3 regions of the Propionispora hippei DSM 15287 genome follow, and region 2 is predicted to be linked to each of the others. Evidence: riboswitches for the same ligand, from Rfam matches in the RefSeq annotation. Region 2 holds a riboswitch; each other region holds the start of a gene.
What was found. A riboswitch is a leader RNA that binds a small molecule or an ion and turns the genes downstream of it on or off. The one in region 2 is predicted to bind S-adenosylmethionine.

Region 1: linked by a shared signal. The riboswitch ahead of F3H20_RS05680 (YezD family protein) and the one ahead of metK (methionine adenosyltransferase) in region 2 are both predicted to bind S-adenosylmethionine.
Region 3: linked by a shared signal. The riboswitch ahead of F3H20_RS03185 (methionine ABC transporter ATP-binding protein) and the one ahead of metK (methionine adenosyltransferase) in region 2 are both predicted to bind S-adenosylmethionine.

The regions. Positions count from the first base shown of each region.
Region 1 covers NZ_FQZD01000008.1:30,054-38,642, forward strand. The annotation lists gene F3H20_RS05670 (trans-sulfuration enzyme family protein) at 1-758, shown strand, start outside; gene cysK (cysteine synthase A) at 1,233-2,165, shown strand; SAM riboswitch class I at 2,456-2,558, shown strand; gene F3H20_RS05680 (YezD family protein) at 2,644-2,817, shown strand; gene F3H20_RS05685 (YezD family protein) at 2,875-3,081, shown strand; gene F3H20_RS05690 (homocysteine synthase) at 3,303-4,589, shown strand; gene F3H20_RS05695 (methyl-accepting chemotaxis protein) at 4,716-6,179, shown strand; gene clpB (ATP-dependent chaperone ClpB) at 6,353-8,589, shown strand, end outside.
Region 2 covers NZ_FQZD01000004.1:249,158-260,182, reverse strand. The annotation lists gene priA (primosomal protein N') at 1-1,952, opposite strand, end outside; gene metK (methionine adenosyltransferase) at 2,055-3,248, opposite strand; SAM riboswitch class I at 3,312-3,412, opposite strand; gene coaBC (bifunctional phosphopantothenoylcysteine decarboxylase/phosphopantothenate--cysteine ligase CoaBC) at 3,467-4,693, opposite strand; gene rpoZ (DNA-directed RNA polymerase subunit omega) at 4,704-4,910, opposite strand; gene gmk (guanylate kinase) at 4,935-5,558, opposite strand; gene remA (extracellular matrix/biofilm regulator RemA) at 5,583-5,849, opposite strand; gene F3H20_RS01295 (YicC/YloC family endoribonuclease) at 5,887-6,780, opposite strand; gene F3H20_RS01290 (hypothetical protein) at 6,914-7,507, opposite strand; gene dapF (diaminopimelate epimerase) at 7,791-8,630, opposite strand; gene F3H20_RS01280 (calcium-transporting P-type ATPase, PMR1-type) at 8,687-11,025, opposite strand, start outside.
Region 3 covers NZ_FQZD01000005.1:263,613-274,637, forward strand. The annotation lists gene F3H20_RS03160 (phosphoenolpyruvate carboxykinase) at 1-1,239, shown strand, start outside; gene F3H20_RS03165 (efflux RND transporter periplasmic adaptor subunit) at 1,672-2,943, shown strand; gene F3H20_RS03170 (efflux RND transporter permease subunit) at 2,940-6,074, shown strand; gene F3H20_RS03175 (MetQ/NlpA family ABC transporter substrate-binding protein) at 6,208-7,029, opposite strand; gene F3H20_RS03180 (methionine ABC transporter permease) at 7,084-7,737, opposite strand; gene F3H20_RS03185 (methionine ABC transporter ATP-binding protein) at 7,706-8,764, opposite strand; SAM riboswitch class I at 8,837-8,939, opposite strand; gene F3H20_RS03190 (YerC/YecD family TrpR-related protein) at 9,143-9,448, shown strand; gene hisZ (ATP phosphoribosyltransferase regulatory subunit) at 9,489-10,670, shown strand; gene F3H20_RS03200 (HD domain-containing protein) at 10,690-11,025, shown strand, end outside.

The sequences.
Region 1 (8,589 bases), on a different contig from region 2:
AGTCAATTCAAAAAAATACGGCGGCCATTTTAATTGAAACGCCGACCAATCCGCTGATGAAAATTGCCGATATCAAAGCGATTGCCTGTATGGCGGCGCAGCGTGATATTCATACGATTGTGGATAATACTTTCTTATCCCCCTATTTCCAACAGCCCTTACTTCTGGGGGCGGACATTGTCATCCACAGTGGGACAAAATATTTGTCAGGCCATAATGATACCGTTTGTGGTGCCGTCGTTGCCCGCACTGCGGAGCTGGGGGAACGGATACGGTTCATCCAGAACTCAACCGGCAGCATTCTGGGACCGCAGGATAGCTGGCTGCTGCTGCGGGGCATTAAAACGCTGGCTTTACGTATGGAAAAACACAGTGCCAATGCGCTTACCATTGCCAAATGGCTGCAAACTCAGCCGCAAGTCAAACAAGTCTATTATCCCGGCCTGGAAGATCATCCGGGTAAAGCTATTCAGGATGCCCAGGCCTCCGGTTATGGTGGCATGCTTTCTTTTGATGTGGCCTGTCCTTCGCTGGTTCCACAGGTGCTGTCCCGGGTCAGGCTGATTCAGTTCGCCGAAAGTCTGGGCGGCGTGGAATCTTTGATTACCTTCCCGGCTGTTCAGACACACGCTGATGTGCCGCCCGAGGTTCGGGACCGGCTGGGGGTTTCGGACTGCCTTTTGCGGTTTTCCGTAGGGATTGAGGATGTGGAAGATCTAATTGAGGATTTGCGGCAGGCGTTGCATAATAAAGGGTAACGGCCGGAAGAAATGGAGAAAACTAGTGCTCCATCAACTTTGAAAGTGCAAATTAAATTTGCGGAGATTTTTTCGACTGGCAAGGAAGTAAAACCGCAGGAATAGCAGTCCCTACTGCAAGATTTTGCCGACGCAGCCGGGCGGAAAAAGATCCGTCAGGATGCGCAGTGTGAATTAATCAGCGGTTACCTAATGGCAAAAAAATCTTGACATCGCCTGTCATTGGTACTATCATGTAAGTAACAAGTTGGTTTGAATGGTAGGCTGATCAGAAAAACTGAAGGCCAAAGGAGATGCTTGCTGCAGCTTCTTTGGCCTTTTTTGTTTATGTGGCGTTTCCTGACCATACCGACAGCGGCTTATACGCCGGATCAAACTAAAAATTTGGTATGGGCCGTATTTGTCCGTGCATAACTATAACTTGGGTTTGATACATTATCATGTAAATTTAAAATATAAACGGGGGTATTTACTATGTCACGTATTGTAAAGAATTTAACCGAATTAATCGGTAACACTCCGCTGTTGGAATTTGACAACTACCGTAAGGCCAGAGGGTATGAGGCAGCTGTTATTGCCAAGTTGGAATATTTTAATCCCTTGGGCAGCGTGAAAGACCGGATCGGCTATGCCATGATCGCCGATGCGGAAGAAAAAGGCCTGCTTGACAAAGATACTTTAATTGTTGAACCTACCAGCGGCAATACCGGTGTAGGGCTGGCTTTTGTCGCAGCGGCTAAGGGCTACAAATTGGTGCTGACCATGCCGGAAACTATGAGTATTGAAAGAAGAAAGCTGCTTAAAGCGCTAGGTGCCGAACTTGTTTTAACGCCGGGCGCGGAAGGTATGAAGGGGGCTATTAAAAAGGCCGAAGAAATTGTGGCGGAAAACCCGAAGGCCTTTATTCCCCAGCAGTTTAAAAATCCGGCTAATCCGGCTATTCACCGCAAGACCACGGCTGAAGAAATTTGGCGCGATACCGACGGCAAGGTTGATATTTTTGTCGGCGGTGTAGGTACGGGCGGCACCATTACCGGTGTTGGCGAAGTATTGAAGCAAAAAAATCCTAACGTTAAAATTGTAGCGGTTGAACCGAAGGATTCGCCTGTTTTGTCGGGCGGTAAACCGGGACCCCATAAAATTCAGGGTATCGGCGCCGGGTTCGTGCCGGACGTGTTTAATAAAGACGTCATTGATGAAATTATTCCGGTAAGCAATGAGGATGCTTTTGCTACTGGCCGGGAACTGGCCAGAACCGAAGGCCTGCTGGTCGGTATTTCCAGTGGTGCGGCAGCTTATGCGGCAACTCAACTGGCTTTACGTCCGGAAAATAAAGGTAAAACCATTGTGGTGCTCTTGCCGGATACCGGTGAACGGTATCTGTCGACAAGTTTATTTGAAGAATAATAGTAGGCTCGGCTGATCGGACATAACGAAGGCTGGAGTTTGCACTACGACGGCGCAAACTCCAGCCTTATTTCTATACCGGTGGCCGGCTCTCGCAAGAGGTTCTGCTTTTCCCTCTTATTTTAAGAACGGCTACCGGGAATGGCATGATTCAAACTTACCGGACATATACTACCTGTAAGCAGCTTAGCGTGCGCTGAGACAGAAAACTGGTCTGCTTGCTTGGCGGTAAATAGTTATTGACACTGTTATTACCCTATGATACTATTTCATATAAGTTGATAAAGTAGCTCTTATCCAGAGAGGTCGAGGGACTGGCCCGAAGAAACCCGGCAACCGGCAGCAATGCAGTGGTGCTAATTCCAGCAGGATAATTAATCCTGGCGATGAGAGGAAAGTATGACCCCAAACCCTTTCCTTGGAAAGGGTTTTCTTAGTTTCAACCCGGCCGATACAAACTGCTTATAGAGGTGTGAGCATGGCAAATACAAAAAAGAACGCAAGTGCGGTGCAGCAAGAAGTTGTGCCCCAGTCGGTTATGGACCAAATTGAAAAGGTTATTAATAGCACATTGCACGGTTCAGTTACCTTAATCGTCCAGGACTCCCGTATTATCCAGATTGAGCGGGTCGAGAAAATTAGATTATGCTGATACGATAAAGGCAATGGAAAAGATATAGTTAGCAGCGGGGGGAGGCGGCGAGGATTTATGCCTGCAAAAAAGGAAGCAGTTTCACAGGAGGCGGCCAATCAGGCTAAATCGCAGGCTTTGCGCAAACGGATCGCAGAGGCTGTGGACGGACTGAAATTTGGCCAGGTGGTCATTGTGATCAAGGACGGCAAGGTCACCCAGCTTGACCGGACCGAAAAACAGCGGTTTACCGGTGTTGAAGGGATTTATGGTGACGGAATATAACGATAAACCGATAAAATATTACAGGCGGCGGGGACTGGCCGAGGCCGGGCAAAGACTGGTAAAAAAAGGCTTGACTTGCTGAGGGCTTCATGGTATTTTATAACAAAAGAAGATAGTGAATAAGCTGATCAGAAAGACTGAAGGCTAAGGAAACACCTCGAGTGCTTTCCTTGGCTTTTTTATTATCACAACAATATAGCGAATAGAGAGGGGTACATATTATGGCATTACCGGAAAACTTGAAATTTGACTCAGTGGCTGTCCACGGCGGACAAGAACCCGACCCAACCACAGGTTCCCGCGCGGTTCCGATTTATCAAACCACATCCTATAATTTTCGCGATAGCGAACATGGCGCCAATCTATTCGGTCTAAAGGAAGCGGGCAATATTTATACCCGTATCATGAATCCCACCACCGACGTATTTGAAAAACGGGTAGCGGCCTTGGAAGGCGGTGTTGGCGCTCTGGCCTTTGCTTCCGGCCATGCTGCTATCAGCGCGGCTATTTTCAACATTGCCCAGGCCGGTGATGAAATTATCAGCTCATCAACGCTGTACGGCGGTACCTACAATATGTTTACCTACACTCTGCCTCGTTTGGGTATTAACGTGATCTTAGTCGATCCCAGCGATCCGGAAAATTTCCGTAAAGCCATAACGCCGAAAACCAAGGCCATTTATGGTGAAACCATCGGCAACCCTAAAATTGACGTGTTTAATTTTAAAGCCGTAGCGGCTATTGCCCATGAAAATGGTATCCCCTTGATTATTGACAGTACCTTTGCCACGCCTTACCTGTCACGGCCGATTGAATTCGGTGCCGATATTGTTATTCACTCGGCTACCAAGTTTATCGGCGGTCATGGCAGTTCGATGGGCGGTATCGTAATTGACGGCGGTAAGTTCAACTGGGGCAACGGCAAGTTCCCGCTGCTCAGCGATGCCGATCCCAGTTATCACGGCCTGAGCTATACCGAGGCGTTAGGCGAAGCGGCATTCATTACCCGCCTGCGCATTCAGGTGTTGCGCGATTTAGGCGCTGCCCTAAGCCCGTTCAACAGCTTCCTATTCCTGCAGGGTCTGGAAACGCTGCATCTCAGAATGGAACGGCATAGCCAGAATGCTCTGGCAGTAGCTGAATTCCTGGAAAGTCATGAGCAGGTATCGTGGGTAAGCTATCCGGGCCTTGCCAGCCATCCGGATCATGAACTGGCCAAGGAGTACCTGGCGAAAGGGGCCGGTGCTATCTTAACCTTTGGCATTAAGGGCGGCCTGGAAGCGGGTAAGAAGTTCATTGACTCGCTCAAGCTTTTCTCTATTCTGGCCAATGTGGGCGATGCCAAGTCGCTGGTTATCCACCCGGCCAGCACTACCCATTCGCAGCTGACTTCGGAACAGCGGGCAGCGGCCGGCGCACCGGACGACATGATACGTCTCTCGGTTGGTATTGAAGATGCAGCGGATATTATTGCCGATCTGGAACAGGCCCTGCAAGCAGCTAAATAGCATTGTTTCTTGGTTTTTCATTGACAAAAAGAGAACATTTCGCTAGAATTTAGAATATAAATTTTGGCAAAGGAGCCATTTCTCTAAGGGGAGAAGTGGCTCTATTTTTTTGAGGAGGCGGCGACGATGCGGTGGTTTAGCAGCAAGGGGTTACAGCAATTAGCCGAACAGACGAGTCAATATGCAGCCGGGAATATAGCAGGCGAGTTAAAGCCGGAGGAGTATCCGAAGGAGCTGCAGCCACTGGCTGGGCATATTCAGGCCATGGCGGAGATGATCCGCAGCTTTACTCAGGAGTCGCAGGTGGCGTCCAGCCAGGTGATGGCCGCCGTAAAACAGGTTAACAAGGCCATTGTCAATGCCGATACGCTGGGCGGTAAGATTCATCAGGAGACTGCCGGCACGCAGAAGCTGGCCGCCAGTCTCCTGAACGGAGCCTCCCAGGCCAAACAGGAAATCGAACAGGTGGTCCAGACGGCGCAAACCATTACGCAGGTGGCCGGCGGTATTCATCAGGACAGCATTAAAACCAGGCATACCGCCGAGCAAGGCTGCCAGGCAGTGCTGGAGGCATCGGACGCGATGACAGCCATTCAGCAGTCCTCGACCAGAATTGAAGCCTGTATCCAGAATCTAACCAAAATGGCGCGGGAAATTGACAGTTTTCTGGGCGCCATTCAGGGAATATCCACGCAAACTAATCTCTTGTCCCTGAACGCCGCCATTGAGGCGGCCCGGGCCGGCGAGCACGGCCGGGGCTTCGCTGTGGTGGCCCAGGAAATACAGAAGCTGTCCGAAGCCAGTGCCACAGCCGCTTCATCGGCCAATGGCCTGTTGGCCCAAATTGACGAAGGCGTGGCTGCTGCCGCTGCCGCTGTCGAGGAAGGGGCTAAGTCGGTGGAAAACGGCGTCAAGGCGATGCAGGAAGCTGACGGCAGTCTGAAGGAAATCCTGGCGGCCAGCTCCCAAATTGAAGATCAACTGTCGGAAGCCAGCGCGGCCCGGCAATCACAGTTGGCCGCAACCACCGGCGCCTCGGATACGTTGAATGACATGGCCCAGATGTGCGAACAGGCGGCGCTCCATATTGATGAAGTGGTCGGTTCTATTGCCGATCAGGAGCGCCATCTGGCGGAAACACGCAACATGGGTAATTTGCTGGCCAAGGTCGCCAAGTCGTTGGTGGATACAACCCAGAAGATCACTTTGGTAACTATCAGCCCGGAGATGCAAAACCAGATTCAGCGTTTAAAGGAGCAGCTGACTGCCCTTGCCCGGGAACAGTCGCTGCTCAGTCTGGAGCCGGCCGTACATAAAACGGTGTTGTCCGGCTTTTTACAAACCCATGCTAACCTGGAAGCCATTTGGAGCAACAATCTGGAGGGCGAGTTTATTGTTTCCCTGCCACCGGCCGGCATTGCCAATGCCGGATCGCGGGAATGGTTCCAGGAAGCGGCGGAGGGAAAAATCTATGTGTCGGCTGCCTATGTGTCGGCCATATCCCACAAGCCCTGCGTCACCATCGCCGTGCCGATCAGCGGCGCCGGTGGCCGTATCGGTGTGCTGGGGGCCGATGTAAGTGTAGCCTGATTTTTCAGCGAGAGCAGAGGTAGCCGCGCGAAAACGCGTCCTAATACCTCTGTTTTTATTTGAATCAAAAGGTCAAAAGGTCAAATATTTTCCTTGTATAGTTGGGAATTTTTTGCTACATTATAAATGTAACATATATATATAAACAGAGGTTACACGAGGGGGTATCTGTCATGAATCAGGAAAAATATACGCAGAAGGCGATGGCTGTTCTGTCGGCCGCGCAGCAGATCTGCGCCCGGTATTATCACCAGGAAATGACGACAAGACATGTATTGCTGGCCTTGCTTAAAGAAGATGACGGCATGACCGCGCACCTCCTTAAGGAAGCGCAGGTGGACACAAAGCTTTTTCAAAAACAGGCGGAAGCCTTGCTTAAACAACAGCCTGCCGTTCGCGGCCAGGAAAGCGGGCTCAGGATGAATACAGCCATGCTCCGCGTACTGGCTTTGGCTGAGGAGATCGCGGCCCATATGCAGGATGAATATATTAGCACCGAACATATGCTGATGGCGCTGGCCGATGACGGCGACAGCGATGTGGTGGATTTGTGCCGGAAGTTCGGCCTGCACCGCAGCCGTTTGCAGCAGTTGGTCAGTGCTTACCGTCAGGGCCGGCGCATTACCGGTGATAATCCGGACGAGGCGTTCAAGGCGCTGGAGAAATACGGCCGGGATTTGACGGCGCTGGCGCGGGAAGGAAAACTGGACCCGGTGATCGGCCGCGACGAGCAGATCCGGCGGGTGGTGGAAATTCTCTCGCGGCGCACCAAAAATAACCCGGTGCTTATCGGGGAGCCCGGTGTCGGCAAAACAGCCATTGTGGAGGGGCTGGCCCGGCGGATTGTGGCCGGCGATGTGCCGGAAAGCTTAAAGGACAAAATCCTGTACTCGCTGGATTTAAGCTCCCTGGTGGCCGGTGCGAAATTTCGCGGTGAATTTGAGGAACGTCTGAAGAATGTGCTGGATGAAATTTTACAGGCCGAGGGCCGTATCGTCCTGTTTATTGATGAACTGCACACCGTGGTGGGAGCCGGCGCCGCCGAAGGCGCCATGGATGCCGGCAATATTTTAAAACCCATGCTGGCCAGAGGGGAACTGCGCTGTATCGGGGCTACGACACTGAATGAATACCGCGCCCATATCGAAAAGGATACGGCCCTGGAACGGCGCTTCCAGCCGGTCATGGTCGGCGAACCTTCGGTGGAAGATACCATCTCCATTTTGCGGGGCTTAAAGGAACGCTATGAGGTCCACCACGGGGTGAAGATCAAGGACGCGGCCCTGATTGCGGCGGCGACGCTGTCGGACCGTTATATTGCCGACCGGTTTTTGCCCGATAAGGCCATTGACCTGGTTGACGAAGCGGCGGCCAAGCTGCGCACCGAAATTGATTCCATGCCGGCCGAACTGGACGAAGTATCCCGCCGGGTGCTGCAACTGGAGATTGAGGAACAGGCCCTGCGCAAGGAGACGGAAGCAGCGGCTCACAGCCGGCTGGCCGGTATCGAGGCGGAGCTGCGAGAACTGCGGGCTCAGGCCGACAGCCTGCGCGGCCAGTGGGATGTGGAAAAGCAGGGCATTGTCAAGCTGCGGGAACTGAAAAAGCAAATGGAAGCCGTGCGGACAGAAATGGAAAATGCCGAACGGGCCTATGATTTGAACCGGCTGGCCGAGCTGAAATACGGCCGGTTGCCGGCGCTGGAAAAGGAGTTGCAGCAGGAAGAAGCTGCGCTGGCGCAGAAACGGACCCAGCAGGTGTTGCTCAAAGAAGAAGTGGACGAAGACGATATCGCTAAAATCGTCAGCCGCTGGACCGGCATTCCGGTCAGCCGCATGCTGGCCGGCGAACGGGAGAAACTGGCCGGTCTGGAAACCATTCTCCATCAGCGGGTAGTCGGCCAGGATCAGGCGGTGCAAGCTGTCAGCGAGGCCATTATCCGGGCCCGGGCCGGCATCAAGGACCCCAACCGTCCGATTGGTTCTTTCATCTTCCTGGGACCGACCGGCGTTGGGAAAACCGAGCTGGCCAAGACGCTGGCCGAGGTGCTGTTCGATGACGAACGCAGTTTAATCCGGATTGACATGAGCGAGTATATGGAAAAACATGCCGTGGCCCGTCTGATCGGCGCACCGCCCGGCTATGTCGGCTACGACGAGGGCGGCCAGTTGACCGAGGCAGTACGGCGGCGTCCCTACAGTGTGCTGCTGCTCGATGAAATCGAAAAGGCCCATCCTGATGTCTTTAACGTGTTGCTGCAAATCCTGGACGACGGCCGCTTGACCGACAGCAAGGGACGGACGGTCGACTTTAAGAATACCATCATTATTATGACCTCCAACCTGGGGTCGGCGGAAATCCTGAAAAAAGAAGGCGCCGCTGCGCAGGAAGCCGTCTTTACCATTCTGAA
Region 2 (11,025 bases):
AAATTCAGGGCAGAATCGGCCGATATGATGCCTACAGCGGTTACATTTTTTATGTCGTGACCCTTGGCAACCATCTGTGTTCCTAATAAGATATCATATTCTCCCCGTGAGAATGACGTTATAATCCGGTCATGAGCCATTTTTCTGCCGGTGGAATCCTGATCCATACGGATGACCCGGGCCTGAGGAAAGATTTTTCCCAGTTCTTCCTCCAGCTTTTGGGTGCCTGTGCCAAAATAGCGGATATACCGGCTTGCACAGACAGGGCAAATATCCGGTGCCGGACAGCTAGCCTGGCAGTAATGGCAGCGCAGCATATTGCTGGAATTATGATAGACCATGGAAACGCTGCAGTGCTTGCATTTTATGATATGTCCGCATTCACGGCATAAGACAAAGGTTGCATAACCCCGGCGGTTGAGCAAAATAATGGCCTGTTCCTGCCGTTGCAGCGTATCGGCCAGCAATTGCTGCAGCGGTGCTGAAATAACACTGCGTCGCCCCTGGGCTAACTCCTCCCGCATGTCGACAATCTGCACTTCCGGCAGGAGGGAATGATCAATTCTTTTATTCAAGGTAAGCAATATATGCCTGCCCTGCTGAGCTTCATAATAGGTTTCCACAGAGGGGGTTGCACTGCCTAGCAACAGCACAGCTCCTTCCAGTTCAGCCCGCTTAGCAGCCACTTGCCGGGTATGATAATGGGGCTGCTCTTCCTGCTTGTAAGTAAATTCATGCTCTTCATCAATGACAATAATCCCCAGACGGGTTACCGGCGAGAAAACTGCCGACCGGGCACCAATCACTATACCGGCGCTTTCCTCTTGCAGACGCTGCCAGGCATCATGCCGTTCCCCGATTGACAGCTTGCTGTGCATTACAACCACATCTTCACCGAACCGTTCTTTAAACCGAGAGACGATTTGGCCGGTTAAAGCAATTTCCGGCACCAGGACAATAGCCTGGCGGTCTTGCTGCCGCACCGCGGCAACAGCTTCAATATATATTTGGGTTTTACCGCTTCCGGTGATTCCATGTAATAAGAAAGAACGGTACTGCTGCTCATCAATAGTAGGTATGATCCGGTCAATGGTTTGCTGCTGCTCCGGCGTCAGACGGACAGTCTGCTCCCGCAACCCCATACCGGAATAGCTGTTGCGCAGCACCTGCTGCTTCACATTCTCCGCCACTCCGGCTTTTACCAGACGGTTAACCGTGTCACGGGTAATCTGCCACGTGCTCAGGTCACTATATTTCACTTCTTCTTTTTGCAACAATAAAGCCACCAGACGTTTTTGCGCCGGCTTACCTACTAACGTTTCCAGGTAAATTTCGGCCTCCGCCGGGAGAATTGCCAACCGTACACTGGTTGTAAACTGGGGCACCGATCTCTTCTTTGCCGTCGTAGTACAAACAATCAATTTATTAGCTAATAAATCGTTCAGGGCGGCCTCCGTATAATCACCGAAGACTTTTTTCAACTTTGACAGAACCACCGGTTCATGTTTTTTCAGATAGTCATAGACCGCTTGCGGCTGAGGCGGTAAGCGGGACAGTATTTGTTCCATAGCCGCTTGCTCCAGGCCGGAAATTATACCGAACTGCTTTTCACTTTTTATGCCGGTTTTTCCCGGAATGAAAAGACGCATAGCCTCGGCTAGGGTACAAAGATAATACTCGCTTATCCACTTGGCTGTTTGCAACATGCTGTCACTAAACCAAGCTTGGCTATCCAATACATCCATAATCGGTTTTACTTCATACTCAAACGAGGTTTCCTCCGACAGAGCGGACAGAGCGACAATAAAGCCTTCATAGGTTCTGTTTCCGAAAGGCACTACCACCCGCCAGCCGATATCAAGAAAATGCAGTGTTTCCGGAATCGCATAGGAAAAAACTTTATCTATATTGCGGGCAGGTAAATTAACACACACTTGAGCTATGCGATTCATCAGTATCCCTCTCATACAAAGAGAGGACTTTACCAAGTCCTCTCCGAGATTTTAAAGCAGGCATATTTTCTATCGTGATGACAGTCTGATTCTTACAGATACCTACTGATTTATCTGAGCAGCCTGGCGTAATACCGCTGCCTTATCCGTCCGTTCCCAGGGCAAATCGACATCGGTACGGCCAAAATGACCGTAGGCCGCCGTTTGGCGATAAATTGGCCGGCGCAAATCCAGGGTATTAATAATTCCCGCCGGACGAAGGTCAAAGTGTTTTTCAATCAGTTTGACAATAACAGGCTCCTCGATCTTGGCCGTGCCAAAGGTCTCCACCATAATAGAGACCGGATGGGCAATACCGATGGCATAAGCCAATTGAATTTCGCACTTATCGGCCAGACCGGCTGCCACCACATTTTTAGCCACATAGCGGGCTGCATATGCCGCGGAGCGGTCTACCTTCGTAGGATCCTTGCCGGAAAAAGCACCGCCGCCGTGACGGGCCATCCCGCCGTAGGTATCAACGATGATCTTCCGTCCAGTTAAACCGGCATCACCCTGCGGTCCGCCTACCACAAAACGGCCGGTCGGATTGATATAATATTTTGTTTCCCCATCCAGCAAATGACCGGGAACGATTGGTTTAATAACCTTTTCCAAAACATCCCGTTCAATCGTGGCACCATCCACTTCCGGGCCATGTTGCGTAGAAATAACAATGGTATCCACCCGTACCGGCTTACCATCTTCATATTCCACAGTAACCTGGGTTTTCCCGTCAGGACGCAAATAATCCACTTCCCCGCTTTTACGGATGTCAGTTAAGCGTTTTGCCAGTTTATGGGCCAGGGAAATCGGGAGAGGCATATATTCTTCCGTTTCATTGGTTGCATAACCAAACATCATGCCCTGATCACCGGCACCAATGGCATCAATCAGGTCCATTTCACCCTTTTTTGCCTCCAGCGCCTTATCTACACCCAAAGCAATATCCGGCGACTGTTCATCGATGGATATGGATACACCGCAAGTATCCCCGTCAAACCCAAATTTGGCACGGGTATAACCAATATCCTTAATTGCTTCACGGACAATCTTAGGAATCTCCACATAACATTTGGTTGTAATTTCACCGGCCACATGGACCTGACCGGTAGTAACAAGCGTTTCGCAGGCGACTCTCGCCATCGGGTCCTGAGCAATAATCGCATCCAGAATACTGTCGGAAATCTGATCGGCGATCTTATCCGGATGTCCTTCCGTTACCGACTCTGACGTAAACAATACATGCTTTCCCATACTAATACCTCCTTATAACAAGCCAATAAAAAAACTCTCCAAAACGGGAGAGTAGCTATGTCACTCCCATCTTGTGTAAAACACAGGATTTGGCACCTTTTTAGCCTAGCTAACGGTTGCCGCAGTTTCATCGGGCCAGTCCCTCAACCTGCTCTTGATGAGTAAATCATATGTATTTTCAACAAAATAATTTTAAAATAGAAAAATAGAAAAAGCAACTATTTTTTTGCTATTTGCTGAATTTTATCGAAAATGACATCGGCCAACTCCCGTTTCGTCATTTGAGTGATTTCCTCAATCCGTCCGTCCCGGTACAAAAGCTTCACAATATTCGTGTCTGCATTAAAGCCTGCACCGGCCTGGGTAACATCGTTGGCAACAATCATATCCAGGTTCTTTCTCATAAGTTTGTCGCCGGCATGCTCTAGCAGCGACTCCGTCTCAGCAGCAAAACCGACCAAAATCTGTTGATTTTTATGTTGTCCCAGTTCCAATAAAATATCAGGATTTTTTTCCAGGACTAAAGTAAGCGTATCGCCGGCCTTTTTTATCTTTTGCAGCGCCACCTGCTGAGGTTTATAATCAGCTACGGCCGCCGCCTTAATAACAATATCCGCCCCTTGGTACTCGGCCAAAACAGCCTGACGCATTTCTGCCGCCGTTTCCACAGGCACATAGGCTACACCCTCAGGCGGCCTCAATTTAGTGGGACCGGAAATCAATGTCACTTGCGCGCCCCGTGCTTTTGCCGCTTCGGCCAGAGCATATCCCATTTTACCGCTGGAACGGTTGCCGATATAGCGTACAGGATCCAAGGGTTCTCTGGTTCCGCCTGCCGTAACGATAACCTTTCTCCCGGCCAAATCATTTTTTTCAACCCGATTTGCCGGGTTGGCAAGCTGCTTTTTCATAAAAGCAACAATATAATCGACAATACAGGCCGGCTCAGGCAGCCTGCCCTGGCCTTCCACGCCGCAGGCCAGCATGCCGCTGGCCGGTTCGATAAAGAAATAGCCCAAAGCCGTAAGCTTGGCTATATTTTGCTGAACCAAAGGATTGTTGTACATATTGGTGTTCATAGCAGGTGCCATGATCACCGGCGCTTTCGTAGCCATAATGGTGGTAGAAAGCATATCGTCGGCAATTCCATTGGCTACCTTGCCGATGATGTTCGCCGTGGCTGGCGCCACTACAAATAAATCAGCCGTGCTGGCTAACGCAATATGTTCTACATTCCAGTGCTTGACTTCACTCCATAGATCAACAGCCACAGGATTACCGCTCAATTCCCGGAAGGTTAAGGGAGTCACAAACTCAGTGGCCGCTTTTGTCATGATCACATAGACGGTGGCACCGGCTTTTTTCAAACGGCTTACCAATTCAACGGCTTTATAGGCGGCTATACCTCCGCTCACTCCCACTACTATGTTTTTCCCGTCAATCATGGAGTGCCTCCTATTTTATGCCTGTTTTTGTTCTCTCATAGGAAATCTTGTCACTTGCGACTTCTTCCAGAGCAATGGTCACTTGTTTGTTGGATTTGCTGTCCACCAAAGAGTCTTCGCCGTCCATAATTTCACGGGCCCGTTTAGCCGCCAGCACAACCAGAGTGTATTTACTATCCACTTTATCTACCAAAACATCAAGTGAAGGATGAATCATCAGGTTTTCCCTCCGTTAGTATATTTATGATTCGGCTGTTTTACAGCAGCATACGTCGTTGACCAACAGTGTATTGCGCTTTGCATTGCACTTTTCCGCCGTGATAATGGCGGAAATTTTGCGAACAGCTTCTTCAACCAAATCATTTACTACCACATAGTTATAGTGCTGCGCACAGTCAATTTCAAATGTGGCGCAACTGAGCCTGGTTTTTATCGACTCCAGGCTATCGGTCCCCCGTTTATATATACGGTTGGCCAATTCATTCAGGGAAGGAGGTATGATGTAAATAAAAACTCCCTCCGGAAATTTATCTTTTATCTGCATGGCGCCCTGCGTATCAATCTCCAAAATAACATCCTTACCGTCGTTTAAAAGTTCCATAACATATTGGCGGGGCGTTCCGTAACAGTTGCCATATACGTTGGCCCATTCCAGCAAATCATCCTTCGCTATCATTTCCTGAAACTCTTCCTGTGAAACAAACAAGTAGTTTGTACCGTGGACTTCTCCTGCGCGTGCCGCTCTCGTCGTCGCTGATACGGAATAATGCAAATTGGGATAGCTACGCAACAACTCTTTGCAAATTGTCCCTTTACCCGCTCCGGACGGACCGGATAAAACAATTAAGATTCCTTGCTGCGTCATAAAAAAGCTCCTTTCAACGTATATCTATTCTGCACTTTCGTCGCTGGTATCTTTGCTGGCCAGGCGGTGGGCTACTGTTTCCGGCTGAACCGCCGACAAAATAACATGGTCGCTGTCCGCAATGATAACCGCTCTGGTACGGCGTCCGTAGGTAGCGTCAATCAGCATCCCTCGGTCACGCGCTTCCTGGATGATACGTTTGATAGGAGCCGACTCAGGGCTTACAATAGACACAATCCGGTTAGCAGACACGATATTACCGAAGCCAATATTAATAAGTTTAATTTCCATAAGTTTAAATCCTCCTAAAATTATTTGTAATAAAGTTTTACTCTATATTTTGTATTTGTTCCCGAATCTTCTCAATTTCGCTCTTTACATCCACCACGATATTGGCAACACAGTAATCATTCGCTTTAGAAGCGATGGTGTTGGTTTCCCGGTTGATCTCCTGCACAATAAAATCAAGTTTTCTGCCCACAGGCTCCTTAACGAGCAAGGTCTGTTGAAACTGGGACAAATGGCTTTTTAACCGAACCAGTTCCTCAGTAAAATTAATCCGTTCCGCAACCAAAGCTACCTCTTGCAAAATACGGGCCTCGTCAAGCCCCACATTCAGCGTTGCCAGGGTGTCCCTCATACGGTTCAGCAATTTTTCACGGTATTCCACCATGATTTGCGGCGCCCGCTCTTCAATAGCCGCAATAAATCCCGACAGTTTTTCTATTCTGGCAGTCAAATCCTGGGATATATTGGAGCCTTCCGCCATACGCATCGTCAGCAAATTCCGGCTGGCTATATCCAAAGCCTGGGATAGTTTTTCCCACAAAAGAAGAGCATCTTCGTCAATCTCCTCCACGCGAATCACATCGGGGTATTTCGCTATGTGATACACGTTTTCTGCTTTGCCGCTGCCTGGAATGGCAAAAAGCTCTGTCAATTCTTTCAAGGCATTATGGTAAGCGATTGCCAGGTCTTTGTCAACCCTTACCTCACGATTCTTTTGCCCATATTCATCTATATTGATAAAAACATCAATCCGGCCGCGAAGTAATACATTGGAAAGATGCCGGCGTATCTTATCCTCAAATACGTTAAGATTTCTGGGCATACGAATGACAATCTCGTTATAGCGATGATTTACGGCCTTAATTTCTACCGTCAGCCGATGAGCATTGTCCACATATTCGCCTCGGCCAAAACCGGTCATGCTTTTTAGCACAGTATGTTGCACCGTCCTTTGCGTATGTTATTATTGACGTTACAATTCAGAAATAATCTCATTTTATTTTAAATTACTTCTTCTTACATTGAGAAATTCCTTTTTATACAGGTTTTCATATTCATTCCCTATTTCATTTTATACGATCCATATTAAAATAAAAGGTATGCTCCTGTTTATCGGCGGTGAGTATATGCAGCAACGCCGGTTTATCGGTTTGGATATCCTTTTCCTGAAAATAAAAATAACATTGGGCCATATACTGCGGCTTGTTGTCAGGCCAATTGGTTTTGGATACCTCTACCGTCGATTGGGCCGCTTTGACTGTATGCTTATCCTGTCTTACCGTCACTGCAGCATTTTTCATCAATGCGTCATTACCACCGTACAAGGTTGCACTAAAAATAACATAACCTGCGTAGTTCTCCAGGGTTTTACTGCTGTCTGCCGTTTCCACCGGTTTGCCTTGCTGTGCTTTACTGCGGGCATCAATGGCAATCAACAGAAAAGGAGTGTAGAGATACGCTCGCTCGGCAAACTCATCCAACTTGGGGGCACGTTCTTCGAAGGCCATCCAGGGAGCTAGAAAAGAGGTATAATCCTTTTTTACATTAGCGGTTCCATAAAGCTGGGCTTCTTTTATTACTTCAAGATTGATTGGGGATATTGCCAGGGCTTGACTACCGACGAGCAGACAAAATATCAGCGCCAAACTAACAATCCTCATGAAGCACCTCCCTTAGTCTTATGGCGTATATTATTATACTTTACTCTAAAAAATTCCTGTAAGCGTATGAAAAAAGTCGCCTGTTTGCAGACGACAATGCATTAGTGCGTGTCTTCCAACTATCCTAAACGCTCCCAGACGGTGCTTTTGGGGCCAAACTTCATTAAATTTTTTGAAACAGGGACGCTATTCCTGCAAAATTTTCCGTGCCCCATAGGGCATAATTCGTCTGGCCCGAAAAATCACTCGCCATGGATCATTCCGTTAGTTGATAGACACGTATTTAACGACGGTATTCTCCACGAAACACTTCGATAGCCGGTCCCGTCATAAATATATGATTGTTGTCGCCCCATTCAACAAACAGTTTGCCGCCATCCAAATGAACAGTAACCTGCCGCTTGGTCTTTTGGTTTAACACGCTTGCCGCTACAGCCGCGCAGGCGCCGGTACCGCAAGCCAGGGTTATCCCTGCGCCGCGCTCCCACACCCTCATCCGGATATTTTCCGCATTGAGCACCTGCACAAATTCCACATTAATCTTTTTGGGAAACAGTTCATGCTTCTCAAGTCCCGGACCAACTAACGGCAAATCAATACCGGCCGCATCATCGGTGAAAATAACGCAGTGCGGATTTCCCATAGAAACACAAGTACCATAATAAAGAACTCCATTTGCTTCCACCGGAATATGTATAGCAGTATCTTTCGCCTGTCCTGTCACCGGAATAACACCACGGGTCAGTTTCGGCTCTCCCATATCAACCCGGACGTTGACAACCCTGCCGCTTTCAAAAATCAACTCCGGGCGGATAATACCAGCACCGGTTTCCAAACTGATCTTTGTTTTAGCTGTCAGACCGTTCTCATATACATAGCGGGCCACGCAGCGAGTTACGTTACCGCACATTTCCGCTTCGCTGCCATCGGAATTAAAAATTCGCATATGAAAATCAGCGACCGCCGAAGAAGAAATTGTAACCAACCCATCGGCACCTATGCCAAAATGCCGGTCACAAACGGCAACCGCTAGTTGATTGCAATCAGTTATAGTCTCCTTAAAGCAGTCAACAAGGACAAAATCATTTCCCAGACCTTGCCATTTTGTAAATTGAAAACTCATATTACAACGCCTCCTTGCGCATCTATGCAACTGTTTTGACAAGCTTCAGTGATTGCCTAAGCACGTTTGGGCTGCGAAAACATATACCGTTTTTTTCGAAAAGCATATCGCACACCGCTGGTGATGAATGTCCAGCCAGAGATGGCTACCACCAACAGCCAGTCAAAGAGTGACATGGGAACGGTCTGGAATATACCTTGAAAAAAGGGATGATATACTACTCCGATCTGCATTAAAACAGAACCGGTCACCGCCAACACCAGATACTTATTTTTAGTTAAACCGACCTCAAATGCTGTGAATATCTCCGAACGGCAATCGAAAACATGAAACATCTGTGATAATACCAGTGTAACAAATGCCATCGTTCTTGCCAACTGCAAATTGTCCTGCAAAAGATAGACAAGAGCGAAAATCCCTACAGTACTGCAGGAAATCTGGATACCACGCATAATAATTTTACGGCTGAGCCCCCGGGAAAACACACTTTCTTCCGGATTTCGCGGCGGTCGCTGCATAATATCGTGTTGGTTCGGATCAATCCCCAGTGCCATAGCCGGAAAACCGTCAGTTACCAAATTGACCCAAAGAATTTGTACCGGCAGCAGAGGCAACGGGAAGCCAAGCAGTGAGGCAATAAACATGGTCAAGACCTCTCCCAGATTACAGGACAATAGGTAACGGATAAACTTCCGGATATTTTCGTAAATTCCCCGGCCTTCCTCTATAGCTGCAACAATGGTCGTAAAATTGTCATCGGCCAGGACCATGGCAGAAGCTTCTTTAGTAACATCAGTCCCGGCTTTCCCCATGGCCACCCCGATATTAGCCTCTTTTATAGCCGGGGCATCATTAATTCCGTCACCGGTCATAGCCACAACATGGCCGCGGCGTTTCAGCGCTTTTACAATTCTCAGCTTATGAGCGGGAGATACCCGGGCATATACGGCAACTTGGTCGACAATTTTATCCAGTTCTTTGTCATCCAGCTTTTCCAGTTCATGACCGGCAAGAGCATAACTGTTATTTTCCTGGTAGATCTGCAATTCACTCGCAATGGCGATGGCCGTATCCCTATGATCACCGGTAATCATAACCGTCTTGATCCCCGCCTGCCGGCAAGACAGAATAGCCTGCTTCACTTCGCTGCGCGGCGGATCGATCATGCCGATTAATCCGGCAAAGACCATGTCCCGTTCCACGCTTTCATCCAGAGCATCCTTATTGACCTGCTGCGGTCCCAGCTTGCGGTAAGCCAGGGCCAACACACGCAAAGCCTGTGAGGCCATGCTGTCATGAGCAGCCATGATTTGTTCCTTCATTTCAGGCGTAAGTACAACTTCCACATTGCCCTTATTATAATATTTACACACCTCCAGAACAGTATCGGCAGCGCCTTTGGTATATAAAGTATATAAGCCCTTCTGGCCATACACTACCGACATGCATCTACGCTCCGATGTAAACGGTACTTCTCCCAAACGGGGTTGCGTTTTTTCCACCGTTTCCCGCCATATACCGGCTTTTCCCGCCACCACTACTAAAGCTCCTTCGGTGGGATCACCTTCAATCGACCAGCTATCGGCCTGAGCCCTGCGCCATAAGCCGCTGATGCCCACATTATTGCGTTTAAGAACACTGTTATTGCACAAAGCACCAACGGTTAAGCATACCTGCAGCGCTTTTTCCCGTTGGAGGTTTACTTTGGCTTGATTAAGAAAAAATTCCCCTTTAATATCATACCCGTTTCCGGTCACTTCAAACGCCTGACTCCCGGCGAAAACCTGCCGTACCGTCATGGTATTTTGCGTCAACGTGCCTGTTTTATCCGAACAGATTACTGTCGTGCAACCCAGCGTCTCCACCGCCGGCAGTTTACGGATAATTGCATTGCGGCGAATCATGCGCTGAACACCCAAAGCAAGGGAAACTGTCACAATTGCCGGCAAGCCTTCCGGAATAGCGGCAACCGCTAAACTAATTCCCGCCATACACATTAAAAAAAGCGGTTCCCCTTTCCAGATACCAGTAAGCACTACAACCAGGCAGACAGCCAGACAACCCCAGACCAGTAAGTGCCCCAGTTTGGCCAGCCTGATTTCCAGCGGTGTAGGTTCCTGTTCTGCCGCCTGGAGCATGTCGGCGATGCGTCCGACTTCTGTCCGCATGCCGGTATCACAAACAATGGCGGTCCCTCGCCCCCTGGTGACGCTTGTACCGGCGTACACCATGTTTTTCCGGTCACCCAAAGCACTGGTTTCATTGCAAAGCAAGCTTGCTGTCTTACTTACAGGCAGCGATTCCCCGGTTAAGGCAGCCTCTTCCATCTCCAGCCCTTTCGTTTCTATCAAGCGGCAATCGGCAGCCAGTTTGTCGCCTGTCTCTATAATCAGAA
Region 3 (11,025 bases), on a different contig from region 2:
GGCAAGCGCAAAGCCATTCCCTATACCGGTGAGCTGTATAAAAAATTGGACAAGATTGCCGTTATCCGTCAAATTCTGTTGAATCCCCCGTTAGTACTCGATCCGCCGATGAATAAGCGGACCGGTAAATTTGAACGGGTGTATAAAAATCCTTTGGATCTTGTTACCATCGAACCTGACGAATGGCTTTGCTTTCCGGCTAAAGTCGGCCCCTTGCTGATTCATGTTTACTTCCATGAACAATTTTATGATTTGGGCTTCTCCATGTGTAATCTCTTTGAATTGGCTAATGACGCTGACTTGGCTAAAAAGCCGGACGCTGTTTATTTGTGTGGTGTTCCCGGCAATGCCATTGACGAATTGGCGCCGCTGCCGACCGTATTTTATGACGATGAAGAGAATGATATGTTTGTTGCGGCCATTCCCAACCGGGATCAGTTCGGTTATTTCGGCTATTTAAAGAAAATGGTGTTAACGCTGCATAACATCCGCATGATGCGGGCTGGCAAGATGCCTTTTCATGGCGCTATGTTCAGGATTGTGTTAAAGGGTGATAAGCAGGCTAATATTCTGGTCATGGGAGATACCGGCGCCGGCAAATCGGAAACTCTGGAGGCCTTTCGGGTACTAGGTCAGGAATTTATTCAGGACATTGTGGTTGTGGCCGATGATATGGGGTCACTGGCTATTGATGAAGACGGGGATATTCTTGCCTATGGTACGGAAATCGGTGCTTACGTACGATTGGATGATCTGAATCCGGGTTATGCGTTCGGCCAGCTTGACCGGGCTATTATTATGAACCCGAGCCAAAAGAATGCCAGAACCATCCTGCCGGTTACTTCCTATGAGAATGTCATTAAAGGGCATAAGATTGATTTTGTGCTATATTGCAATAACTTTGAGGAAATTGATGAGGACCATCCGGTCATTGAACGGTTTACGTCGGCGCCCGAGGCCATTAATGTGTTCCGTTCAGGTGCCGTTATGAGCAAAGGAACGACAACTTCGAGCGGATTGGTGCATACCTATTTCGCCAATGTATTTGGACCGCCGCAGTACCGGGAAACCCATGAGGCTATTGCCCAGAAATATTTTGATCAATTCTTTGCCAAGGATGTGTTTGTGGGGCAGATGCGTACCCGCTTAAGTATTAAAGGTTGGGAACAAAAGGGACCGGAAGAATCGGCGAAAGGCTTACTCGCCATGATTCAAAGCCTGCCGCCGCGAAAAAAATAATTTATCCGTGATTCAGTGTTTCGGTTAGGTCTTTACCCCTTAGGCTTGAGTTTATTCCAATATAAACTCAAGCCTTTTTTGAATAATGAAGGCAGTATTGGAGGACTGCGTGAATTGATGCTGCTATTGCGGTCTTATACAGAAAATGGGAGGCTGTCACAGTTTTGTCATAGCTGTGGAATATAATGAAGGCATTTGGTTCAATCATTAGCTGTACTGCATTTTTGTCCTTTGCCGGCAGCTGGGCCGTAGAGAAGTGAATGGTCCGGCAACTCTGAAAGCACAATTTTTTTACGAATCTTTTTTACAAGGTTTCGTTGGTGTCGACTTGCGCCTTGCCTTACGAAGATGTTTCCGTAAATTTAATTTGTACTTTCAAAGTTAACGGACCATCAGTGAATTTCAGGGATATTGGAAAGAAGGGAAAGCAGCATGCGACAGTTCATAAAAGGCGATAAACGGGGAAGATTTCTGCTGACTACCGGAGCGGTTATCATACTGTGTCTGGGATTGGTTCTTTATTTCCGGGTCATGCACAGTTCTTCCGCCGGACGAACCGGTAATGGTGTGGCACAGACAACCGTGGATGTAGTAACGGTAGGGAAGACGGATTTGATAAAACGCATAGTTTTGACCGGTCAGACTGTGCCAAAGGCTCAGGTGGATATTGCCGCAAAGTATCAAGGGAAGCTGGTCGCGGTAAATGCTGAATTGGGACAGTCGGTTGCTCCTGGACAGGTGTTGATTGAACAGGATACCGGTGATGCCGAATTGGCTGTGGCCCAGAACCGGGCGGCTTATCAGCAGGCCCTGGCGGATGCGGTAAACAGCGGAGTGGCTTACCAGGCAAATTATAATAAGGCCAAGGCTGACTATGATCGGACCCTGGCCAGTTATCAGCGCTACAAAACTCTCTACGAGGCTGGCGGCATTGCCAAGGATACGCTGGAGAGCGCCGAACAGCAAATGCTGGACGCCAAGGCATCGTTGGATGCCTTGGTTAATCAGATGAATGCCAATTCTGTACCGGCCACGGTGGAGTCGGCTCAGGCGGCAGCGTCAAAGGCTAAAAGCAGTGTAAGTGCTGCCGAGAAACAAAGAAACGATCTTCTCCTGCGGGCGCCATTTTCCGGCATTGTCGGTTATCGTCAGGCCGAGGTTGGAGCCATTGTTTCAGCCGGACAAAAACTGTTAACCATCGTTGATAACAGCAAGATTTATGTTGATTGTCAAGTCTCCGAGCGGGATTTGCCGGCTTTTACTTTAGGGATGCCGGTTAACGTAAGTTTAGAAGCCTTAAGCAAGGAAGTGCCGGGCACTATTATTTATATCAGTCCGGCCAGCGACAGCACCAATCTGGTTTTTTCTCTGCGCATTGAGCTCAACAATCCGACAACGGATATTAGAGGCGGCATGTTTGCCAGGACGGTTGTAAACAGTATACTGCGGCCGCAGGCCCTGGTTTTACCCAAAGATGCCATTATCGAAAAGAACGGTAAAAGTCATGTATTTATTATCGATGCGCAGAATAAGGCAGAAGAGCGGGAAGTGACGGTCGGTGCCAGTGGTGATGAAAATGTTGAAATCATAGCCGGTCTTAACGAAGGCGAGCGGGTGGCTGTCAGCAATCTTTCGCGCCTGCGGTCGGGTCTGCAAATTGAGGTCAATCCGGTCACATTGGCTAACCGAGGTGGCCAATCGTGAATATAACTCGTTTTTCCATCCAAAAACCTATCGGCATATCCATGATTGTCATGTTGTTTGTTGTGCTGGGTTTATTCAGTTTTTACCGGATTGGTGTGGAACTGTTGCCGGCCGTCAATATTCCTTATGTCACGGTAACGGTTGATTACCCGGGAGCCGGGACCGAACAGGTGGAGCAGGACGTCATAAAACCCCTGGAAAATTCACTGTCTTCCTTAGCCAATTTAAAGCATATCACTTCGGTTGCCAGACCGGAAAGAGCTCAAATTACGCTGGAATTTGAATTCTGGGCCAATGTGGACACGGCAGCCGTTGATGCCACACAATATGTCAATGCGGCTATAAGCAAATTGCCGACCGGTGTGAAAACGCCATCGGTTATCAAACGGGATATTAATGCCTCGCCGATTTTGGAGGTTTCTATTGTTTCCGGCAAACCCCTGTCAGAGGTATATACCCTGGCTAACGATGTATTTTCCGAGCGTTTGCAAAGGGCCAGCGGTGTGTCCGACGTGTCGCTGTTTGGCGGGCGGGATAAGGAAGTGGCCGTGGAGGTGGACAAGGATAAGCTGTCTTACTACAACATTTCCTTAAGCTCCATTGTGAGCCGGATTCAGCAGGAAAATGTCCTGACGCCGGCCGGTTCGGTATTTGATGACAAAAAGGAAACCAATGTACGGTTGATTGCTCAATATGCTTCACCGGAAGAGTTAGCCGGCATTCATGTTACCAATTCGAACGGTGTTAATATTCCGTTGACCGATCTTGCCACAGTCAAAGAGCAGGACCAGCGGGTTACCCGCTATGCCCGGACTAACGGCCAGGATGTTGTATCTATGACAGTTTACAAAAATAGCGATGCCAATCTGGTGGATACGGCCAAGGCGGCTAAAGCGCAGTTGGAAAGCTTGCGGGCCGAATACCCGGATTATCAGTTTGTGGTCATTACCGATGCTTCTCAATATGTCGAGGACTCCTTGCATAATACGCTGGAGGCGCTGATTGAAGGGCTGATTACGACCGGACTGGTGCTGTATCTCTTTCTGCGGGGCTGGCGTTCGTCGATTGCTGTTTTAATTGCTATTCCCACGTCTTTGATCTCTACCTTTTTTGTTATGTATATGGCTGGCTTTACTTTTAATATGATGTCACTGATGGGCATGTCGTTATGTATCGGTACCTTGGTCGATGATTCGATAGTCGTGCTGGAAAATATCCATCGCCATTTGAAGATGGGCAAGGATGCCAAGACGGCGGCGGAAGAGGGACGAAATGAGATTGGCATGGCGGCTCTGGCGATTACGCTGTGCGATGTAGTTGTGTTTATGCCGGTTGCTTTTATGACTGGCATGACCGGACAATTTTTCCGGCAGTTTGGTCTGACCATTGTTTTTGCTACCCTGTGTTCACTTATGGTGTCATTTACTTTAACTCCCATGCTGGCCTCAAAATTCTTTAAGAACGGTCTCAAGGAACCGCAGGGACGGCTTTGGGATTTTATGAATCGCCTGGAACAGGGGGCTGTTGAAAAATATGAACGAATATTGCGGTGGAGTCTGATCAATCCGGTCAAGATTATCAGTGCTATTACCGTTTGTTTTTTCGTTGCTGTTTCACTTATTCCTTTGGGAGTGATCGGCTCTGAATATATGCCTAAAACCGATGAAGGCAGTTTTCAGATTTTTGTTCAGTTTCCCGTAGGGCAGAATATAGATCAAACAAACGGGGAAGTAAGAAAAATAGAGGAATATCTTACGACCATTCCGGAAGTTAGCTATTACCTATCCAGCGTGGGTACTCCTGCCGGCAATTACGGCAGGGTGAGTGTGCAAATGGTTGACCGGAAAGAGAGGAGCTTAACTGTCTGGCAGGTGACCGAACAAGTACGGCGTTTTCTCAAGGAAAACTTCCCGCAAGCCTCGGCACAGGTCAGTGAAACGCAATCTTCTGTCGCCGGTGTCTCCGGTGGGACCGGTACGGGAGGCGGCGGCCCCAATAATTCGCCGGTGCAGATTGAAATCCGGGGAGCCAATTTAGATAATATTATCAAAGCCTCCTACCGGATACAGGATATCATTGCCAAGGTGCCCGGTGTTAAGGATGTCCGCAGCTCCTATAGTGAAGGCATGCCTGAACTAAGGCTGACGGTAGACCGGGAACGGTTGAAATTTTTCAATACGACGGTTAATGAAGTCAACAACGTATTTTCCGGTGCGGTGGCCGGAACACTGGCCGGTTATTATGCCAATGATCCGACTAATGATGCACAGGATACGGATATTTATGTACGTCTTAAGAACAGTGATGGTTTTAAGGCCTCCGACATAAGTTCCATACCGGTAAAAGCCGGTAATGGTTTGGTGAAGCTGAGCGATGTGGCTCGCCTGCAGGATGGTGTCGGACCGGTCATGCTTCGGCGGGTAGATAAACAGGAATCGATTAACATAGCGGCTAATGTCACAGATCGTCCGTTGCAGGAAGTGCTAAACGATATCAGCAAAAGGATAAAGCCGGAGGATTTGGGGACTAACGTAACCTATCGTTTTACCGGGCAGGCGGACAACATGAACACTACCTTTGGCGAAATGGCCCAGGCCCTGGGATTATCTCTGGTCTTAGTGTATATGTTGCTTTCCACCTTGTACGAATCGCTGTCAACCTCCTTTATCCGTATGTTTTCGCTGCCTTTTGGTTTGATCGGATCGCTACTCTTTTTGGCAATTACCCGAAATACCATTAATTTATACTCTTTGATTGGTATTTTGGTTATGGATGGTGTGGTGGCTAAAAACGGTACCTTGCTTTTAGATTATACGCTGACGTTGATGGAACGGGGGATGAACGCGCAGGACGCTATTATTGAAGCCGGCAAAACCCGTTTAAAGCCGATATTTATGACTACACTGACGATGATTACCGGGATGCTGCCCACCGCTCTGGCCGTAACCGCCGGCGCGGAGACAAGGGTCAGCATGGCCTGGGTAGTTATCGGTGGTCTGGCTTCCTCGACTTTCTTCACCTTAATCGGTATTCCCATTATTTTTCTGTTTTTTGAAAAACACTCTTTTCTTGCTTCGCTGCAAAATCTTCTTTTGCGGCTATTCCATCGGAAACGTTCAAAAACCTTATAAAGAGCAGGATGAGAAAGCGGGAAAGTGCTCCGGCTGCCGGCGGAGGCTTTCCCTTTTCCTTTTCTGTGGCAAAGCTAAAGACACCCCGGAGAATTTCTCCGGGGTGTCTCATAAGCATGCGGTTTAACAGGGCTTAGAAGGCAGGAACAACGGCTCCCTGATATTTGTCGTTGATGAATTTCTTCACTTCGTCAGACGTTAAGGCCTTGGCCAGCTTCTGAATTTCCGGACGATTTTCATCACCTTTGCGAACTACTAAAATGTTAACAAACGGCGAGTCGTTCTGTTCAATAAACAGAGCGTCTTTGGTCGGCACCAGCTTTGCTTCCAAAGCATAGTTGGTATTGATAACAGCAATGGCTACATCGTCCAAAGCACGGGGGAGTTGAGGCGCTTCCAGTTCAGCTACTTTTAAATTTTTAGGATTTTCAACAATATCGCCTACTGTTGCGTTAATGCCGACTCCCGGTTTCAGTTTCAGCAGACCGGCCTTTTCCAATAAAGCAAGTGCGCGGCCTCCATTGGTGGGATCGTTAGGAATCGCTACCTGCGAACCGGCAGCAACGTCAGCCAGTGTTTTTACTTTCTTGGAATAGATACCCATCGGTTCAATATGTACGCCGGCAATATTGCTTAATTGCAGGTTATGCTCTGCGGCAAACTTGTTCAGATAAGGCGTATGCTGAAAGAAGTTAGCATCCAATTCTTTTTCGGCAACGGCAATGTTTGGACGAACATAGTCGTTCATTTCCACAATTTGAAGGTCAATTCCTTCTTTTTCCAATATGGGTTTGACTACTTGCAGAATTTCAGCATGCGGTACGGGGGTAGCTGCCACTTTTAATACCGTTTTGGCAGCGGTAGCATTAGGTTCTTTTTTATCATTACTGCCGCAGCCAGCGAAAAGAACCGTCAATGCCAATAGAGAAACCATGAGTAAAACCAGTTTTTTCATAATAAATCCTCCTAAAATAATATATATGTGATTTTGCTTGGAAAACAATAGTACTTATCTTTTGTTTACCTTGCGGGCGAGATAGTCGCCGCAGGATTGCACGATTTGGACCTGAGCAATCAGAATGGCTACTGTGGCCAGCATAATATCGGCGCGGAATCGCTGATAACCGTAGCGGATGGCCAAATCACCCAAGCCGCCGCCGCCAATCGCACCGGCCATGGCGGAGTAACCGATCAGGTTGATGATGGTTAAGGTGATTCCTAATATAATAGAGGGAAGCGATTCCGGTATCAATACTTTGCGGATGATTTCAAATGGTGAGGCGCCCATGGCCTGTGCGGCTTCGACCACTCCGTAATCCACTTCTTTCAGCGCCGCTTCTACAACCCGGCCGACAAAGGGAATGGCCGCCAGACTTAACGGGACGATGGCGGCATTAGTGCCGATCGAGGTGCCTGTTAACAGGCGGGTTAAGGGAATGATAGCCACCATTAAAATGATAAAGGGAGTAGAGCGGGCTGCGTTTACAATACTGCCTAAAATACGATTGATGTACAGATTTTCCAGGATTCCTCGTTTATCCGTAGCAACCAAAATGACACCAAGCGGTATCCCGAGGAGGGTGGAAATCAAGGTGGAGACAGCAACCATATAGGTTGTGTCAAGCAGGGCTTCAAACAGCAGCATAAGCATGTCTTGAGACATAGCCGATCACCTCGCTTCCCACTTCGTGTGCCCTGGTGTATTCAAGCGCCCTATGAATAGCATCCTGACTGCCTGATAATTCAACGATTAAAGTACCGAAGGAGACATTTTTGATATGATCCATATTTCCATAGAGAATGCTTACATCGATATCAAAACGCCGGATCATACCGGCAATGATTGGCTCGCCGGCAGCATCGCCGATAAACGAAAGCCGCAGCAGCAGCTTGCTGTCGGGAAGCGGTGTCCGTGAAAGTGGCATGTGTTTAAAATGATCCGGTAAATCATGATTCATGATGGTGCCGATAAATTCCCGGGTAATAGCCGCCTGAGGCTGGGTAAAGATATCCAGAATTGGTCCCTGCTCAATAATCAGGCCATTTTCCATAACTGCTACCTGGTCGCAGATTTCTTTGATAACCTGCATTTCGTGGGTGATAAGGACGATGGTTAATTTAAGCTCCCGGTTAATGTTTTTTAATAATTCTAGAATGGACTTGGTAGTTTGCGGGTCAAGAGCCGAAGTGGCCTCGTCGCACAACAGTACCTTGGGACGATTGGCTAAGGCGCGGGCGATACCTACCCGCTGTTTTTGACCACCGCTTAATTGTGAAGGGTATTGTTCACGTTTGTCCGATAAACCGACCAGTTTTAAGAGACGGACCACCGTATCTTCAACATCATGTTTAGTGTAGCCGGCCAATTCAAGAGGGAAAGCGATGTTGTCAAAAACCGTGCGGGAGGAGAGTAAATTAAAATGCTGAAAAATCATGCCGATTTTTTTCCGCGATTCCCTAAGTTCGTTTTCCGTCAGCTTTGTGATGTCCTGACCGTCGACGATCACTGTTCCGGCCGTAGGCTGTTCTAAACGGTTGATGCAGCGGATCAACGTACTTTTGCCGGCGCCGCTTTTACCGATCACTCCGAAAATTTCACCGGCCTTGACTTCCAAATTAATTCCACGCAAAGCATGGATTTGACCGGACTGACTGTGGTATATTTTTTCAATCCCGTTTAAACTAATCAATGAGGTTCCTTCCTTTCGTGCAAATAAAAAGGTCTCTTCGCAGCGAAGAGACCAACACATACTCTTGGGCTTCTCTCATCTGCCAGGATAAAATCCTGTAGGAATTGGCACCGTTCCTTCCGGATGGTTGCCGCGGCTTCATTGGGCCAGTCCCTCAGCCAACTCTAGATGATAATAATATCATTCATTTTTTAAATCCTATCACGGTTTTTTGTATGTGTCAAGAAGATTGTTTGGATAATATCTTTCTTAAACGGACATTTTAATAAAGTTTTCATAGATTAAAGAAAAAAAGGGATAAAGAAGGAAATCTATCTAACTGCACGAATATATAATATATTGATATACAGTATGGGAAAATAAGGAGTGACACTAGCTATGTCGGTGAATCCTAAACTAAAAGATCCGTTGATTGATCAACTGTTTCAGGCTATTTTACTGTTGCAGGATGAAGAGGAGTGTTATCAGTTTTTTGAAGATGTTTCCACTATAGGGGAACTTAAGTCTTTAGCGCAGCGCTTGGAGGTTGCCCGGATGTTGCAGTTGGGGGCGACCTATGATGATATTGTGGCAAGAACAGGCGCTAGTACGGCTACCATCAGCCGCGTCAAACGCTGCCTGAATTATGGCGCCGACGGATATGGTATAGTTCTCTCGCGGCTTGACGAAAAGAAAAAAGAGTAAGTTTTTATTAATCCATGTTGAAACGGAGTGTAACCATTTAATGAAGACAAATGAATTTGTACCGCAGATTCCTTACGGCACCAGAGATTTTTTGCCGCGGGAAGCAAAATATAAACGAATTGTGGAAGGTTCCCTGGCCGGATTATTTGCCAAGTGGGGCTATGACGAGGTGGTCACGCCCACTTTTGAATATCTGGAAACTTTGTCTGCCGGCAGTGACGAGCAGATGGCACAGAATATGTTTAAGTTCTTTGATAAAAAAAATCACATTCTGGCATTGCGTCCGGATATGACTACTCCCATTGCCAGGGTGGCATCTACCCGGCTTAAAGAAAACAGTTTGCCGCTCCGCTTGTTCTACTTAACCAATGTATTTCGCTATGAGCAGGCGCAGGCCGGGCGGCAATGCGAATTCTATCAGGCGGGAGTGGAACTGTTGGGCGTTCCGGGACCGGCGGCCGATGCAGAGGTGATTGCTTTGGCCGTACAGGCAATGAAGGATTCCGGTTTGCAAACCTTTCAGGTCAATATTGGCCAGGTGGAATTTATCAATGGAATCATGGAAGAAAGCCGCCTGACCGCCGAACAGCGTCAAAAGGTTAAACAATGCATGGTAAACCGCAATGTGGTCGGTCTGGGGGAAATTCTGACGGCCAGCGGGCTAAGCTCCGACGTTCAGACTTTGCTGCGGCAGATTCCGCTGTTGTACGGCAAAGAGGAATTGCTGGAACAAGCCTACGCGATGGTTACCAATCCGGTCAGCCGGGCCGCGCTGGACAATCTGGCCGATATTTACTGCCTGCTGAAAGGGTACGGTGTGGAGCAGTATGTCAATTTTGACTTAGGGATCATCCGGGATTTTGAGTATTATACCGGCATGGTGTTTGAGGGCTATACGCCTGGGCTGGGATTTCCGCTGTGCGGTGGCGGCCGCTATGATAAGATGGTGTCGTCCTTCGGCGTTGACTGCCCGTCCACCGGTTTTGCCTTAGGAATAGAGCGGGTATTGTTGGCTCTGGAACGGCAGGGTATTTCACTGGACGCTGATTTTCGCGAGTGGTATGTGGGCTGGGAACCCGGCAAGCTGACGGAAGCGATTCAAAAAGCTTCTGAACTAAGAATGCAGGGACAGTCCGTCGAACTGGCTCTATTCCCCCAGTCGCGCCAGGAAGCTGCCATGAGCCAAAAGGCTAAAGGCTGTAAAGAACTCATCTATATTTAATTTAAGGGAGCAGACGGTCATGTTTTCACGGGTGAAACAAGTGATTTCGGCTCTTACTGCCAGGATCAGTAGACAAGAGGAAGAATTTGTGAACCGTTATCTGCACCCCGGGGAACAGGCATTGTTTTGGGGTATGAGTCTGGCCGAACAGCGGCATGCGCTGAATGTAACCTATACGGCGCTTGGCTTCTCCGGCCAGACGGCGATTGACATACGGCGTTTGATTCGCTGCGCTTTGCTGCACGATGTGGGGAAGCGGCAGGGTGATATCAACACAGCCGGTAAAATTATGGCGGTGCTGGCTCATTCTCTGGCTCCTGGCTGGGCCGAAGCCTGGGGCAGGCAGGGGCGGGGA